Regions from separate parts of the Pseudolabrys taiwanensis genome, predicted to be linked through region 1. Evidence: predicted binding sites of a transcription regulator. Region 1 holds the regulator's gene; each other region holds the start of a gene.

Evidence for each region. Region 1 encodes PhoB, which activates phosphate uptake and scavenging genes when phosphate is short. Its sites were predicted from a motif close to TGTCATNNANCTGTCAT; they were not measured.
Region 2: DW352_RS19560 (alkaline phosphatase D family protein) is a predicted target of PhoB. The motif match lies at 3,632-3,648, and genes of this name have one in related genera.
Region 3: DW352_RS13240 (Orn/Lys/Arg family decarboxylase) is a predicted target of PhoB. The motif match lies at 1,878-1,894, and genes of this name have one in related genera.

Annotation. Positions count from the first base shown of each region.
Region 1 covers NZ_CP031417.1:4,654,361-4,659,130, reverse strand. The annotation lists gene DW352_RS22175 (aspartate aminotransferase family protein) at 1-906, opposite strand, end outside; gene DW352_RS22170 (GcrA family cell cycle regulator) at 1,336-1,824, shown strand; gene phoB (phosphate regulon transcriptional regulator PhoB) at 2,018-2,719, opposite strand; gene phoU (phosphate signaling complex protein PhoU) at 2,735-3,457, opposite strand; gene pstB (phosphate ABC transporter ATP-binding protein PstB) at 3,489-4,307, opposite strand; gene pstA (phosphate ABC transporter permease PstA) at 4,304-4,770, opposite strand, start outside.
Region 2 covers NZ_CP031417.1:4,122,833-4,127,602, forward strand. The annotation lists gene DW352_RS19555 (hypothetical protein) at 1-1,787, opposite strand, end outside; gene DW352_RS19560 (alkaline phosphatase D family protein) at 1,977-3,563, opposite strand; gene DW352_RS19565 (site-2 protease family protein) at 3,689-4,770, opposite strand, start outside.
Region 3 covers NZ_CP031417.1:2,766,024-2,770,793, forward strand. The annotation lists gene DW352_RS13240 (Orn/Lys/Arg family decarboxylase) at 1-1,829, opposite strand, end outside; gene DW352_RS13245 (LysR family transcriptional regulator) at 1,960-2,874, opposite strand; gene DW352_RS13250 (ABC transporter substrate-binding protein) at 3,179-4,210, shown strand; gene DW352_RS13255 (SDR family NAD(P)-dependent oxidoreductase) at 4,276-4,770, shown strand, end outside.

The DNA of each region.
Region 1 (4,770 bases):
CTTGACGCCCTCGAGGAAGCCATCGGCCATCACCTCGTCGAGCACCGCGTTGGCGACTGCAACGGCGAGCGGGTTGCCGCCGAAGGTCGAGCCGTGTGTGCCCGGGGTCATGCCCTTGGCCGCTTCCGCCGTGCCGAGGAAAGCACCAATGGGGAAACCGCCGCCGAGAGCCTTGGCCAGCGTCATGATGTCGGGCTCCACGCCCGAGAGCTGATACGAGAACAGCGCGCCGGTGCGGCCGATGCCGGTCTGGATCTCGTCGAAGATCAACAGGAGACCGTGCTGGTCGCACAGCTCGCGCAGCGCCCGCAGGAAGGAATGCGGCACGACGCGCACGCCGCCCTCGCCCATCACCGGCTCGATGAGGATGCCGGCGGTTGCCGGACCGATGGCCTTCTTGACCGCCTCGATGTCGTTGTAAGGCACCTGGTCGAAGCCTTCGACCGGCGGGCCGAAGCCTTCAAGATACTTCTTGTTGCCGGTCGCGGCGAGCGCCGCCAGCGTGCGGCCGTGGAACGCGCCTTCGAACGTAATGATGCGGAACCGCTCGGGCCGACCCGATACGGCGTGATACTTGCGCGCCATCTTGATGGCGCCTTCCATGGCCTCGGTGCCGGAGTTGCAGAAGAACGCAAAGTCAGCAAAGGAGGCCGCGCACAAGCGATCGGCCAGCCGTTCCGCGCCGGGAACACGGTACAGATTGGACACGTGCCAGACCTTGTGCGCCTGCTCGGTCAGCGCCGCGATCAGCTTGGGATGGGCGTGACCGAGTGCATTGACGGCAACGCCCGAGGTGAAGTCGAGATAACGCTCGCCCGTAGCCGTATAAAGCCAAGCGCCCTCACCCCGCTCAAAAGCGAGATCGACGCGCGCGTAGGTCGGCAAAAGGTGCGAGGTCACGGCCAACTTCTTTCATCATCAGGCCGATCCTGCTCGGTATCGGCTGGATGTCTCCCCGCGCCGGTCGCCCGGGTTCGGGTGCATGCGCGGGCCAAAACGAAACGTGCCGCCTCGCCGGGCGGCACTGTTACGACGTATTTTATTGCCGGGCGGCTCCAAGTCAACCTTTTGGCGCCGAGCGATTCGCGGACTCAATTACGCCGCAAGCCCGGATTCTATTGGAAAACTGTTGGTAGCTGCGGTTTGGGCCCGCGCGGTGCTTGCACGCGAGTCACCCCATATTGTAGCGTTTTGGTCAAGTCAGTACGACATTTCGTACGGCGAGATAGATTTCTAGTTCATCCCTGGAGCGTACGCGTCCGGGTGCCCGCTTGGGGAGGCACCGGTCGTCGGGGATGGATTCTAACCAAGGCTAGGGCGCCTGGGAGAATACCGATGGGCTGGACGGACGAGAGGGTCGAACTTCTCAAGAAGCTGTGGTCGGACGGGCTTTCCGCCAGTCAGATCGCGGCCGAGCTTGGCGGCATCACCCGCAACGCGGTGATTGGCAAGGTGCATCGCCTGGGCCTCTCCGGCCGCGCCAAGAGCCCGTCCTCGGCCGCGCCGCGGCCGCGTAAAGCGCGCTCTTCCGGTCACATGCTGCGCGTTTCGCGGCCGGCAGTCCGCGGCAATACCGCGCTCGCTTACGAGTACGAGCCGGAGCCCGAGCCGGAACTGATCGAAATTCCGACGGAGCAGCGCAAGACGTTGCTGCAGCTCAACGAGCATACCTGCCGCTGGCCGGTGGGTGATCCGGGCGCGTCGGACTTCTTCTTCTGCGGCGGCGACACCTCGAACGAACAACCTTACTGCTCGTTCCACTGCCGCGTGGCCTATCAGCCGGCCAATGATCGCCGACGTGAGAAGCGGGCATTCAGAGGCTGAGCGCAATCAACCGATCACGAAAAAGGCCGGGCGCACTGCCCGGCCTTTTTGTTTTTGCTTTCTTATCCTTCCCTGAAAGGGGAGGGTCCGGCGCGCAGCGCCGGGGGTGAGTAACGTCGCAATTGAAAGCGACCCCCACCCGGCTCGCTTCGCTCGCCACCCTCCCCGCGAGCGGGGGAGGGATAAGCGCGCACTAGTTCATCCGCCCGAAGCGGTCGTCGAGCGCGTAGCCGGCGCCGCGCACGGTCCGTATCGGATCGGCGGCTTGGCCACGATTGATCGCCTTGCGCAGACGGCCGACATGGACGTCGACGGTCCGCTCATCGATGTAGATGTCCGAACCCCAGACGCCGTCGAGCAACTGCTCGCGCGAGAACACGCGACCCGGACGCTCCATTAGGAACTCGAGCAGGCGATACTCGGTCGGGCCGAGATCGATCGCACGGCCCGAACGCGAGACGCGTTTCTTTTCACGGTCGAGCTCGAGATCGCCGATGGTCAACACGTTGGCGACCCGCTCTGGATTGGCCCGGCGCAGCAGCGCGCGCACACGCGCAAGCAGTTCCGGCACCGAGAACGGTTTGACGATATAATCGTCGGCGCCGGTCGCCAGACCGCGCACCTTCTCGCTCTCCTCGCCTCGCGCGGTGAGCATGATGATGGGCAATTGCCGTGTTTCGGGGCGGGCCCGCAGACGACGGCAAAGCTCGATGCCGGAGAGGCCCGGCAGCATCCAATCGAGCACGACCAGGTCGGGGGTCGCTTCTTTCAGGCGGGTATCGGCCTCATCGCCGCGGGCGGCGGTTTCGACCTCGTATCCCTCCGCTTCGAGATTATAGCGGAGGAGCATCGTCAGCGGCTCCTCGTCTTCGACGATCAGGATGCGGGCGCTCATCTTATGGTCTCGCGGTTACTCCCCCGCCGCACGCAACGCCGGGATGGTCGTGGTGTCGCCCTTCGGCCGCTTGTCGGCAATCGGGCGCCCTTCGATGATGTAATGCACGGTCTCGGCGATGTTGGTGGCGTGATCGCCCATGCGTTCGATATTCTTCGCGCAGAACATCAGGTGGATGCAGAAGGTGATGTTGCGCGGGTCTTCCATCATATAGGTGAGCAGCTCACGGAACACCGAGGTGCACACCGCGTCGATCTCTTCATCGCCGCGCCACACCGACAGCGCCTTGCTGATGTCGCGGCGCACATAAGCATCGAGCACCGTCTTGAGCTGCTCGAGCAGTAGATCGGTCATGTGCTCGACGCCGCGGATCAGCTTCGGCGGGGGAAATTCCGCATTCAGCGCAATGACGCGTTTGGCAATGTTCTTGGCGAGATCGCCGATACGCTCCAGATCGTTGGCAAGGCGCAACGCGCCAACGATCTCGCGCAGGTCGACCGCCATCGGCTGACGACGTGCGATGGTGAGAACCGCCTTTTCCTCGATCTCGTGCTGCAGTTTATCGATGCTGGTGTCGGCCTCGGTGATGCGCTGCGCCAGCGCGGTGTCGCGCCGGGCCAGAGCGGCAACGGCTTCGGCCACCTGCTTTTCGGCAAGTCCGCCCATCTCGGCAACCATGCGGGACAAGTCCTGCAAGTCGGAATCGAAGGCTTTCGCGGTATGTTGCTGGTCGGTCATTTGTCGTTGTCCTTCGCGCTCTTGTCGCGCGCTAGCCGAAGCGGCCGGTGATATAATCCTGAGTGCGACGATCGGTCGGGGTCGTGAAGATCTTGGTGGTCTCGTCGAATTCGACCATTTCGCCGAGATACATGAAGGCCGTGAAGTCGGAGACGCGCGCCGCCTGCTGCATATTGTGGGTGACGATCGCGATCGTGTAATCGTCCTTGAGCTCGTCGATCAGCTCTTCGATCTTGGCCGTCGAGATGGGATCAAGCGCCGAGCACGGCTCGTCGAAGAGGATCACCTCGGGGCGCACGGCGACCGTGCGGGCAATGCACAGACGTTGTTGCTGGCCGCCCGACAGCGATTGTCCGTTGGCGTTGAGCTTGTCCTTGACCTCGTTCCACAGCGCGGCCCGCTCAAGGGCGCTCTTGACGCGGTCGTCGAGCTCCGACTTAGACAGCTTCTCATAAAGCCGGATGCCGAAGGCGATGTTCTCGTAGATCGTCATCGGAAACGGCGTCGGCTTCTGGAACACCATGCCGACCTTCGCGCGCAGCAGGTTGAGATCCTGCGACGGCGCCAGGATATCTTCGTTATCCAAGCGGACGTGACCAGCGGCGCGCTGGTTCGGATAGAGATCGTACATGCGGTTCAGGATTCGCAGCAGCGTGGACTTGCCGCAGCCGGACGGACCGATGAACGCCGTGACCTTACCCTTATAGAGCGGCACGTTGATATTCTTCAGCGCACGATGCTCGCCATAGAAGAAGTCGAGATCGCGCACGGAGATCTTCTCCGTCAAACCTTCGACGTTGATCGGCGCATTGTTGACGGTCGGAACGGTGAACGATGCTACGCTGTTCATGACTTTCTCTGTGCCGCGAGGGAACGTGCGGTGATGCTAAGCGCCAGCACCGCCAGGGTGATGATGAGAGCGCCGGTCCACGCCAGTTCCTGCCAGTCCTTGTAGGGACTCAGCGCAAACTGGAAGATCACGACCGGCAGGCTGGCCACCGGCGCATTCATGTTCATGCTCCAGAACTGATTGTTGAGCGCGGTGAACAACAGCGGAGCGGTTTCGCCGGAGATGCGCGCCACGGCTAGCAGCACGCCGGTGACCATGCCGGCGCGCGCGGCGCGGTAGGCGACTTTCTTGATCATCAGCGAACGCGGCAAACCGATCGAGGCGGCTGCTTCGCGCAGCGTGTCGGGCACGAGAGTCAGCATGTCCTCGGTCGTGCGAACCACCACCGGCACCACGATGACGGCGAGGGCGATGGCCCCGGCCCAGCCGGAGAAGTGGCCCATCTGCGCCACGACGATCTCAT
Region 2 (4,770 bases), 530 kb from region 1:
GGCTTCAGCGCCGGATTTTCCAGCACGGGCTTCATGTTCGAGGCCTTGAGCATGCCCTCGTCGAGCTTGATGCCGCAGACCGCGCACTTGTCCATGTCAATTAGATCGCCGATGCGGTCGAGCCAGCTCTCGGGCTCGTAGTGCGGCACCTTCACGGTGCCGGCGCCGCATTTACCGTCGCCGCCGATGATCACTGGCGGTCCGGCCTTCTGCCAGCCGTCGTCGAGCGCGGCGGCCACGCCGGCGGCCGCCACCTCGAGATAGCGATGCGGGTGCTGCTGGAAGCCGGCCATCCGCTCGGCGGCCTTGCCCTTGAAGTCGAGCTCGATGATATCGGCGCCCGGCAGGCCGGTAATCGCGAAGCTGCATTCGTAATAGCCGGTCGCGGTGTGCCGCTTGGTGCCGCTCTGGCGCACCTGCGACGACAGCACGTTGCCGTGCTTGACCTCGCTGAGGTTGCCGGTGAGCTTGAAGCTGCCGGACGACTTCCAGTTCGGCAGCGGATCGGCCCCGACTTTCAGGATCTTCGGATCGGCGCCGAGATAGCCGGCGAGCTTGACGTCGGAGCCTGGCATGAGCGCAGCGCAGGGCGTGCCGACCTTGCCGGCGAGATCGCGATTGGCATCGACCGTCGCGAGGCCGAGCGGAATCGTACCGTACTGCCATTCGCCATAGACGCAGGCTTCCTTCGGCATGCGCAGCTTGCCGGTCAGCGTGCCGCCGGCGGGATTGGCGGCAAAGCGCGGCGTGACGATAACGGTGACGTCGCTGCTCGAGGTTTTCGTCTGCACGTCGAGCGACAGCCCGAACGCGGTCGCCAGTTCGGCCAAGGACTTGTTGACACCCGGCAGCTTGCTGTCGAGCAACTTGCTCTTCACCGCGTTGACCTGCGTGACCTTGGCATCGACATAGGTTCCGGCGATCCAGGTGGCGCGGATCGACGCGACCTTCATCGCCTCATTGAGCGCCTTGTTGGCCTCGTCCTGAACTTTCTGCTCGGCGATCTTGGCGGCCTCGTTGGAAATCAGCGCGCCGACGATCATGCCGCTGAGCGGATCTCCGATGCCGGCGGCGAGCGGCGAGGCGCCGATCAGGCCGCCGAGGGCGGTGCCGACCGCGACCGCGACGCCGTGCGCGTCGGACAGATCGATATTCTTGTCGTCGAGCGTCAGCTTGACGCAAACCGTCTCCTGCAGCTTCGTGCTCTCGCAATAAGCGGCGATCGACTTCACTTCCGGCCAGAGTCCGAGTTTGGAGTTGGCTTGGAAGCCGATGACGAGGTCGATCGGGATATCGACCTTGCCTTCCACATCGCCGGTGACGGGGCTGGCCCACAACCGCCCGCTGATGACGGTGTGCAGTTTGAACTGCGTCTGCAGCGCCGCATCGACGCCGTTGTCCTGTGCGTTGCCGAACGCGGCCACGGTTGGCTGGTTCTTCTGCGTGAACGAGAAATCGGTATTGACGCTGACGTGCCAATGCACGTCGGGGCAGGCGCCCTCGCATTTGACCGTGCCGCCGAGATCGATATCGGTCTTCTTGATCTCGTTGCGGATGTTATGCTCGAGCGCATCGTAGGACAGCGCATAGGAGTGCGCATAGGCCGGTTTGTCCGAGCCTTGCGTCTCGACCGTCTTCAGCGATGCCGGCGGTTGCGGCGCCAGCACGTAGAGGCGCACATCGCGCGCCTGCGCCGCCGATGCGGCGAGCAGTGTGGCGGCGAGCAGCGCCGTGACGAAGGACGTGTTGCGGTTCGGCGAAGGCTTCCCGGATGGCGTGATGATCATGGTCGCACCCTGCAAGAACGGTGCGACGCTAAAATGCCGACGGGCTTGCGCGTTGAGGCAGATCAACCGTCGGTATCGGCGTCTATGCCGGGCGCAAAATATAAAACAAACAATACCGTTCCGAATGAAGCGCCCGCCGCTGCGCGCGAGGCGCCGCGGCGGGCTGATCGTGCCGTCATCGACCGGCGTTTAGCCGAACACTGGATCCAGCGTCTTGGCCCACAGCGCCTTGTCGTCGAGGTCCTTCAGCGTGACGGTCATCTGCTGGGTCGTGCCGTCGATGCCGACATGGCCGAAGAACTGGTAGCCGTCGCTCGGCGGCAGGTTCTGGCCCTGCTCCTTGCTCGGCGCCTTGATGTAGACGAGCTGCGGCCCGAAGGTGGCGTCGAGGTCGTTGGGGCCGAAGGTGCCGGCGTGCAGCGGACCGGACACGAATTCCCAGAACGGCTCGAAGTCCTGGAACGCCGCCTTGTTCGGATCGTAGTAATGCGCGGCGGTGTAGTGCACGTCGGCGGTCAGCCACACCGTGTTCTTCACGCCGGCGTGCTTGATGAACGACAGGAGGTCGGCAATCTCCAGCTCGCGGCCGCGCGGCGCGCCGTTGTCGCCCTGCGCCACCGCCTCGACGCCCCACTTCTTGACGCCGTCATAGACCACCTTGAGGCTGATCGGCATGTCGGCGGCGATCACCTTCCACGTCGCCTTCGAGTTCAAGAGTTCTCGCTTGAGCCAGGCCATCTGGGTCGGCCCGAGGAAGTAGGCGGCCGGACCGTATTTGTCCTCCATGCCTTCGGCGTTCGGCCCGCGATAGCTGCGCATGTCGAGCATGAACACGTCGAGCATCGGGCCGTAGGCGATCTTGCGGTAGACGCGGCCGGCTTCGGCGATCGTCTCGCGCATCGGCATGTATTCGTGGAAGGCGCGGGCCGCGCGCGCGGCGATGATGAGGTCGTTCTTCTCGACGTATTTCTTGGCGACCAGTTCGGCGCGGCTCATCGGCTCGCCCGGCCACCAGTTGTTGAACACTTCGTGGTCGTCCCACTGCGTGAACACCGGCACCTCGGCGTAGAGGGCGCGGAAATTCTTGTCCATGAGGTTATATTTATAGGCGCCGCGGAATTCGGCGAGCGTCTCCGCCGGCTTCGACTTGTCCTCGGTGACGATGTTCTTCCACATCGTGCCGTCCTTGAGCTTCACCTCGGATTGGATCGGGCCGTCGGCGTAGATGTTGTCGCCGTTGTGAATGAAGAAGTCGGGGCGGTTCTTGCGGATGGTTTCGTAGGTGCGCATGCCGCCGCGGGCTTCGTCGATGCCCCAGCCCTGGCCGACGGTGTCGCCCGACCACACGAAGCTGATGGAGCGGCGATCGGCCGGCGCGGTGCGGAAGCGGCCGGTGACCGGCTCGCCGACAATGGCCGGCGACGAGAGATCCTGGAAGCGCACGCGATAGAAAATGTCCTGCGCCGCCGGCAGATCTTCGAGCAGCAGCTTGGCGGTGAAGTCGCTTTCCGGCAGCGCGTCGACGTAAGCGACCTGGCGGCCGTTCTTGAAGCTGTCGGTGGTCGACCATTCGACCAGCATGCGCGAGGGGCGGTCGGCGCGCGCCCAGACCATGCCGCTATCGGTGGTCACGTCGCCCGACTGCACGCCGTGGCTGACAAGGGGCCGGTCATTGGCGCGGCTGACAAAGGGAGCGGCAACGCCGCCAAGGCCGGTGAAAGCCGCTGCCGCGGCGGTGGTGCTGAGAAAACGCCGGCGTGTGGTGATGATGCCCATGTCTGCCTCCAGTTTCGAATTGGAAGCGTGACAGTGGGCGGCGGTGCTGACAGTCCGTCGACGCCCAGATGACACGGGGGTGACACCGCACAGCATATGCCGTCGACGCCGTCTCGGCGGTGGCGCTACACCCCCTGCGGCTTGCTCCACGGTCCGAGCTTGACGCCGTCCGGCATGGCCTCTTGCAGCATCATCATCTCGGCGATGGTTTCGCTGGTGATGAGTCCAGTAAGCCTGCCGGCGCTGTCGGTGACCGCCACGGCGGGAGCCGACTTCTCCTGCAACAACTTGAAGGCCTGCTCCAGCGTCGAGCGATAGCCGATCACCGGCACGTCGGGCGTCATCGCGTCACCGACACGCGCGTCGGGACCGAGCGTCTTGAGCGCACGCACCAGCGCGGCGCGATCGAGGACGCCGACCGGCTTGCCCGCGCCGTCCACCACCGGGAACTCGCCCTGGCTGGTTTGCAGCAAAGTCTGCACCGCCTCGTCGATATGCGCCTCGGGCGACAAAGTCGCGAACTGCGTCATCATGGCGTGGCTCACCGGCACGCCGCGCGATACGGCGCGTAAGGACACCATGTGCGCTTCCGACGCGGCGGCGAGATACACGAAGATGGCGATGAAGATCAGGATCGGGTTCGCCAGAAGGCCGATGAAGCCGAGCACGAAGGCGACGAACTGGCCGATCGATGCGGCGATGCCGGTCGCGCGCACGTAGCCGAAGCGGCTGGCGAGCAGCGCGCGCAGCACGCGGCCACCGTCCATCGGGAACGCCGGGATCAGATTGAACAGCGCCAGGAACAGGTTCACCGCGGCAAGGCGGTTGACCAGCGGGATCGCCGTATTGTCGACTGACGTCGCGGCGCTCATCTGCAGGTCCGCGCCAAAGGCAACGATGAGCAGCAGCGTGATGGCGACGTTCACCAGCGGCCCGGCGATCGCGATCAGGAATTCCTGGCCCGGCTCTTCCGGGATGCGCTCGAGCTGCGCGACGCCGCCGATCGGCAGCAGCGTCACATAGGGCGTTTGCACGCCGAAGGCGCGCGCGGTGAAGATGTGGCCGAATTCATGCAGCAGCACGCAGAGGAACAGCAGCACCATGAACAGCAGGCTGTCCCAGGCGGTGGCCGAGCCGCCCGAGGCGTAGCTGGCCGCGAAAATCCAGGCAAGAAACAGCAGGAAGGTCAGGTGGATGCGCACCACCG
Region 3 (4,770 bases), 1.9 Mb from region 1:
TCGACCCCCGGCGTGAGCAGGAACAGCAACGAATTGAGATCGTTCTTCTCCGGCACCACGCGGTTCTCGCGCAGGAATTGCGCGACGATCGGCGCGGGGATGCCGTGCGCTTCATATTCTCCGGTGGAGCGGTTGAAGCCCGGCGTGAGCAGCGTCAACTTGTTCGGATCGGTGATGGCAAATCCGGGCGCCGCGGACTTGAAGCCGTGCCACGCGGCGCCCGGCGCGAATTCCCAAAAGTGCGCGTGGCTCGCCAGCGCATCGGTCGACACGCTCTCCCAAGCGACTTCGTGCACGCCGCCCTCTCGCGCCGCGTCGGGCAGCCGCACGACGTCCGGCACGAACGGATCGAAGAACCAGCGCCGCGCCGGGTCCTGCTCCTTGCGCTCGAACTCGCGCTGCACCGCGCGCAGCTTCTTGCGCAGTTCAATGCCGAGCCGGATCGTGTCGTCCCACAGAACCTCGCCAGACCGCCCTTTCATCATCTGCGCGCCGACGTCGAGAGAGGCGAACAGTGGGTAGAACGGCGACGTCGAGGCGTGCTGAAGGAAGCTCTCGTTGAAGCGACGGTGTTCGACACGCCGTCGCTGCCCACGGATATGGCTATCCTTAATGTGGATCTGCGAGGCTTGCGAGAAACTCGCCAACTGCTTATGCGTGGATTGCGTCGCGATGATGCCGGGCGAGGCATCGTCGAGCCCCTGGAGCCCCATGGCGAAACGGCCGGCATAGATCGGATGGAAGGCCATGAAGCTGGCCCAGGCTTCATCGAACAGGATGTAGTCACACAGCGGCCCGATGCGCGCGAGGATCTCCTGCGCGCTGTAGATCGTGCCGTCATAGGTGCATTGCTCGATGACCGCGGCGCGGAACGGCCTCGGCTTCCGCCACGCCTCGGGATCCTTGACCAACGGATTGGCGCGGATGGCCTCGCGGATCGCGTTCTCATCCAGCGCCGCGACGTCGATCGGCCCAATCAAACCGTGGGCGTTGCGGTCGGTCGGCAGATAGATCGGGATGCCGCCGCCGAGCAGCAGCGCGCCATGATGCGCCGCCTTGTGATTGTTGCGGTCGAACAGCACGAGATCGCCATCGGCGATCAACGCCGACAGCGAGATCTTATTGGATGCCGACGTGCCGTTGAGGACGAAGTACGTGCGCTCCGCCTTGAAGATGGCGGCAGCCTCCTTTTGCGCCCGCAACGCGGGGCCTTCGTGCGTGAGCAGATCGCCGAGTTCGAGGATGGAGTTGTCGAGATCGTCGCGGAAGACCGCGTCGCCGAGATGTTCCTTGAAAATGCGGCCGATTGGGCTGCGGCTGTAAAATACGCCGCCATTGTGCCCCGGGCAGGTCCAGAGTTGATTGCCCTCTTCGGCATAATCGACCAAGGCGCCGAAGAATGGCGTCTTCAGCGTCTCCGCGTATTGCGTGAGTCGGCTGACGAGATTGCGGGCGATGAACTCCGGCGTCTCCTCGGCGAGGAAGACATAACCGTCAATGAAGTCTAGCACCTCGACCGGCACGTCCTCGAAACGCGCGCGCCGCACCAGCAACACGATGGGCATTTCCAGCCCGCGCCGGCGCATGACATTGATGAGCGACGCCGCCTTGCCCTCAAGGCCCTTCTTTCCCCAATCGACGACCAGACAACCGATCGCCGCATCGGTCTGGACGGCGATTTCGGCGTCCTCGATCCGGCGTGCGCGTACGACCTCGAAGCCGAGCCGCTCGATCGCGGCCATGATCTGTTGGACACGCAGGCCTTCAAGATCGTCGGCGTCGAAGCTCGGCGCCGAAAACAAGAACGAGAACCGCTGGGAGAAATTCATCGGCGACTTTGCGATGGAGGAGCGAGGGAGGCAAAGTCATCGCTCTCAATGACGCCGGTGTGACAGGCACGACGCTATGCTGGCGTAGCAGGCGCCAGCCACAGCCGGGCAGTTCCAGCCACCGAACGCCTCAAACGCCGATCTTCGCGCGCGCCGCCTCGAGCGAGCGCGCCAACCGGTCCGCAAATACCGCGGTGGGTACCGGCAGATTGCGTCCGCGCAGCTGGCCGAGCACGAGATTGGCCGTCGGTAGATCGCGATCGTCGATGTCGCGCGTAACCATGCCGAATTTATCGTTCTCCGCCGGCGCACCGATCTGGATCTGAAACGTGATCAGGTCACCGTGGCCGATGAGGCTGCGCAGAAATTCAAAGGAATTGGACTCGGCCGCGATCTGGAAGCGTAGACCGCTCCGCGCGCAGAACTCATCGAGCAGTTGGCGTCCGCCGAAGCCGCGCTCGGGCAGCGCCACTGGATAACGCAGACAGTCGCGCAGACGCAACGTCTTCTTCTCCGCCAAGGGATGGCGCTCGTGCATAATCGCCACCAACCGCTGCTCGAGCGTCATCAGCGGCTGGAGGTTGGCGAGGTAGGGCGGCCTGAAGACTAACAACAGATCGACGTCGTAGGCCGCGAGCGCCGCCACCGCTCTCTCGTGATCGAGCACCTTCACGTCGAAACTGACCGACGCGTATTGCTTGCGAAACGCAGCGACCTCGCGCGGCAGGAAGTCGTGGGCCAAGGCCTGGCTGCAGGCGAAACGCACCGTACCGCGGCGCAACCCCTTGAGGTCCTCGATCTGCGACTTCATGCGCTCCACATCGCCCTCGTGCTCGCGCACGAAGTTGATGAAAACCTCACCGGCCGCCGTGAGTCGCACGCCGCGCGCACGCCGCTCGAAGATCGGTTCGCCGAGTTCCTCCTCGAGATCGAGAATGCGCCGGTTGACCGCCGATGAGGTGACGTTGAGCTGTTCGGCCGCTTTGCGGATCGATCCACAGCGCGCGACCTCGTCGACATAGTGGAAAATTCGCAAGTGCTTCATTTCAAGCGTCCATTTTTCGAGCGCTGCCTTTTCGGCACCACTCTAGCAAATTTTTAGCGGCAGATTGATGCACTCGCGCCCGCTAGGGTTCTGCTGCGGCGCGATATGGGGGAAAGGCACAGGGCTTGCACAGCAGGGTCCTTCCGGTCCGCCCAAGAGCGGAAACTTACATTCCTACAGATACTTGCAGGATTCTCGGATGCCCCATGACCGCGTCATCGGCGTACCCCGCCTAGAAATGAGGCAACAGTTTTCTGCACCAGCCGGACCCAATCACGTCTCTAAATCCTCGGGAGCCTCTCTCATGAAGCTGTTTCGCAACGGCCTGCTGGCTTTGGCCGCCACGCTTTGTATTCCGGTGGCGCTCAGCGCCCCGGCGGCGGCGACGACCAAACTGAAGATGGTGCTGAACTGGAAGTATCAGGGCCCCCAGGGCTGGTTCTTCCTTGCCGACGATCGCGGCTACTTCAAAGCCGAGGGCCTCGAGGTCGTCATGGACCAGGGCAACGGCTCGGGCGCCGGCGTGCCGTTGGTCGCCAACGGCACTTATGACGTGGCGTTCGGCGACGTGAACGCGCTGATCGAACTCGCCGCCAAGAAGCCGGACGACGCGCCGATCGCCGTCTATGTGATGTACAACCGCCCGCCCTTCACCGTCGCGGTGAAGGCCGACAGCCCAATCAAGACGCCGAAGGACTTCGAGGGCAAGACGCTCGGCGGCGCGGCCAATGACGGTGCGCTCAAGCTGTTCCCTGCCCTTTGCAAGATCACCAAGATCGATTGCAGCAAGGTCAACGTGACCAACATGCAGCCGAACCTGCGCGAGCAGATGCTCATGCAGGGCCAAGTCGACGGCGTGTTCGGCTACGTCAACACCATCCGCTTCTCGGCCAAGCTGATCGGCGTCGGCGACGACAAGCTGCGCTACATCAACTACGGCGATTACGGCATGGACCTCTACTCCAATGCCATCATCGTCTCCAAGAAGCTGGCGAAGGACAATCCGGAAGCCGTGAAGGGCCTGATCCGCGCCATCAACAAAGGCCTCAAGGACGCGCTGAAGGATCCGGACGCCGCCGTCGCCGCCGTCGCCAAGCGTGAGCCGCTGATCAAGATTCCGGTCGAGCGTGAACGCTTCGACGCGACGCTCACGGACGAGATGAACCATCCGGAGATCGCCAAGATCGGCCTCGGCAATGTCGACATGGATCGCCTGAAGAAGTCGATCGACATCCTGGTCGAAGCCAACAGCCTGCCACGCACGCCGAAGGTCGACGAGATCTTCACGCCGGCCTTCCTGCCGCCGGCTTCGGAACTGCCGCACAAGCTGTTCTGAGCAACGCGCGCTCCGTCCGTGTGGCGGAGCGCGTTTCCATCGATGCCAAGTCCGGGACACTCGCAATGCAACTCAACCTGAAGGGAAAGGTCGGCGTCATCACCGGCCCCGCCAAGGGAATGGGCGCCGCCATCAGCCGCGCCTTCGCCATGGAAGGCGCGCGCCTCGCGCTCATCGGCCGTGACACCGCGGCCATCGAACCGGTTGCCGGCGATGTCCGCGCGGCCGGCACCGAAGCGATCGTCATCCCCTGCGATCTCACCGATCCGACGCAGTGCGATGCCGCGGCGGCGAAAACCAAGGCCGCATTCGGCCGCATCGACTTCCTCGTCAATGTCGCCGGCGGCTCGGGCCCGGTCGGCAAGACCGGCGTCGAGACGACGCCGGAAGAATTCGACGACATCGTCACACTGAACATGAACGGCTGCTTCCACACCATGCGCAGCGTCCTGCCCAGCATGATGGAGCAGCGTTACGGCAAGATCGTCAATGTCGGCGGCACGTTCGGCATGCGCGGCCGCGCCGGCCGCATGGCCTATTCGGCGTCGAAATGGGGCCTG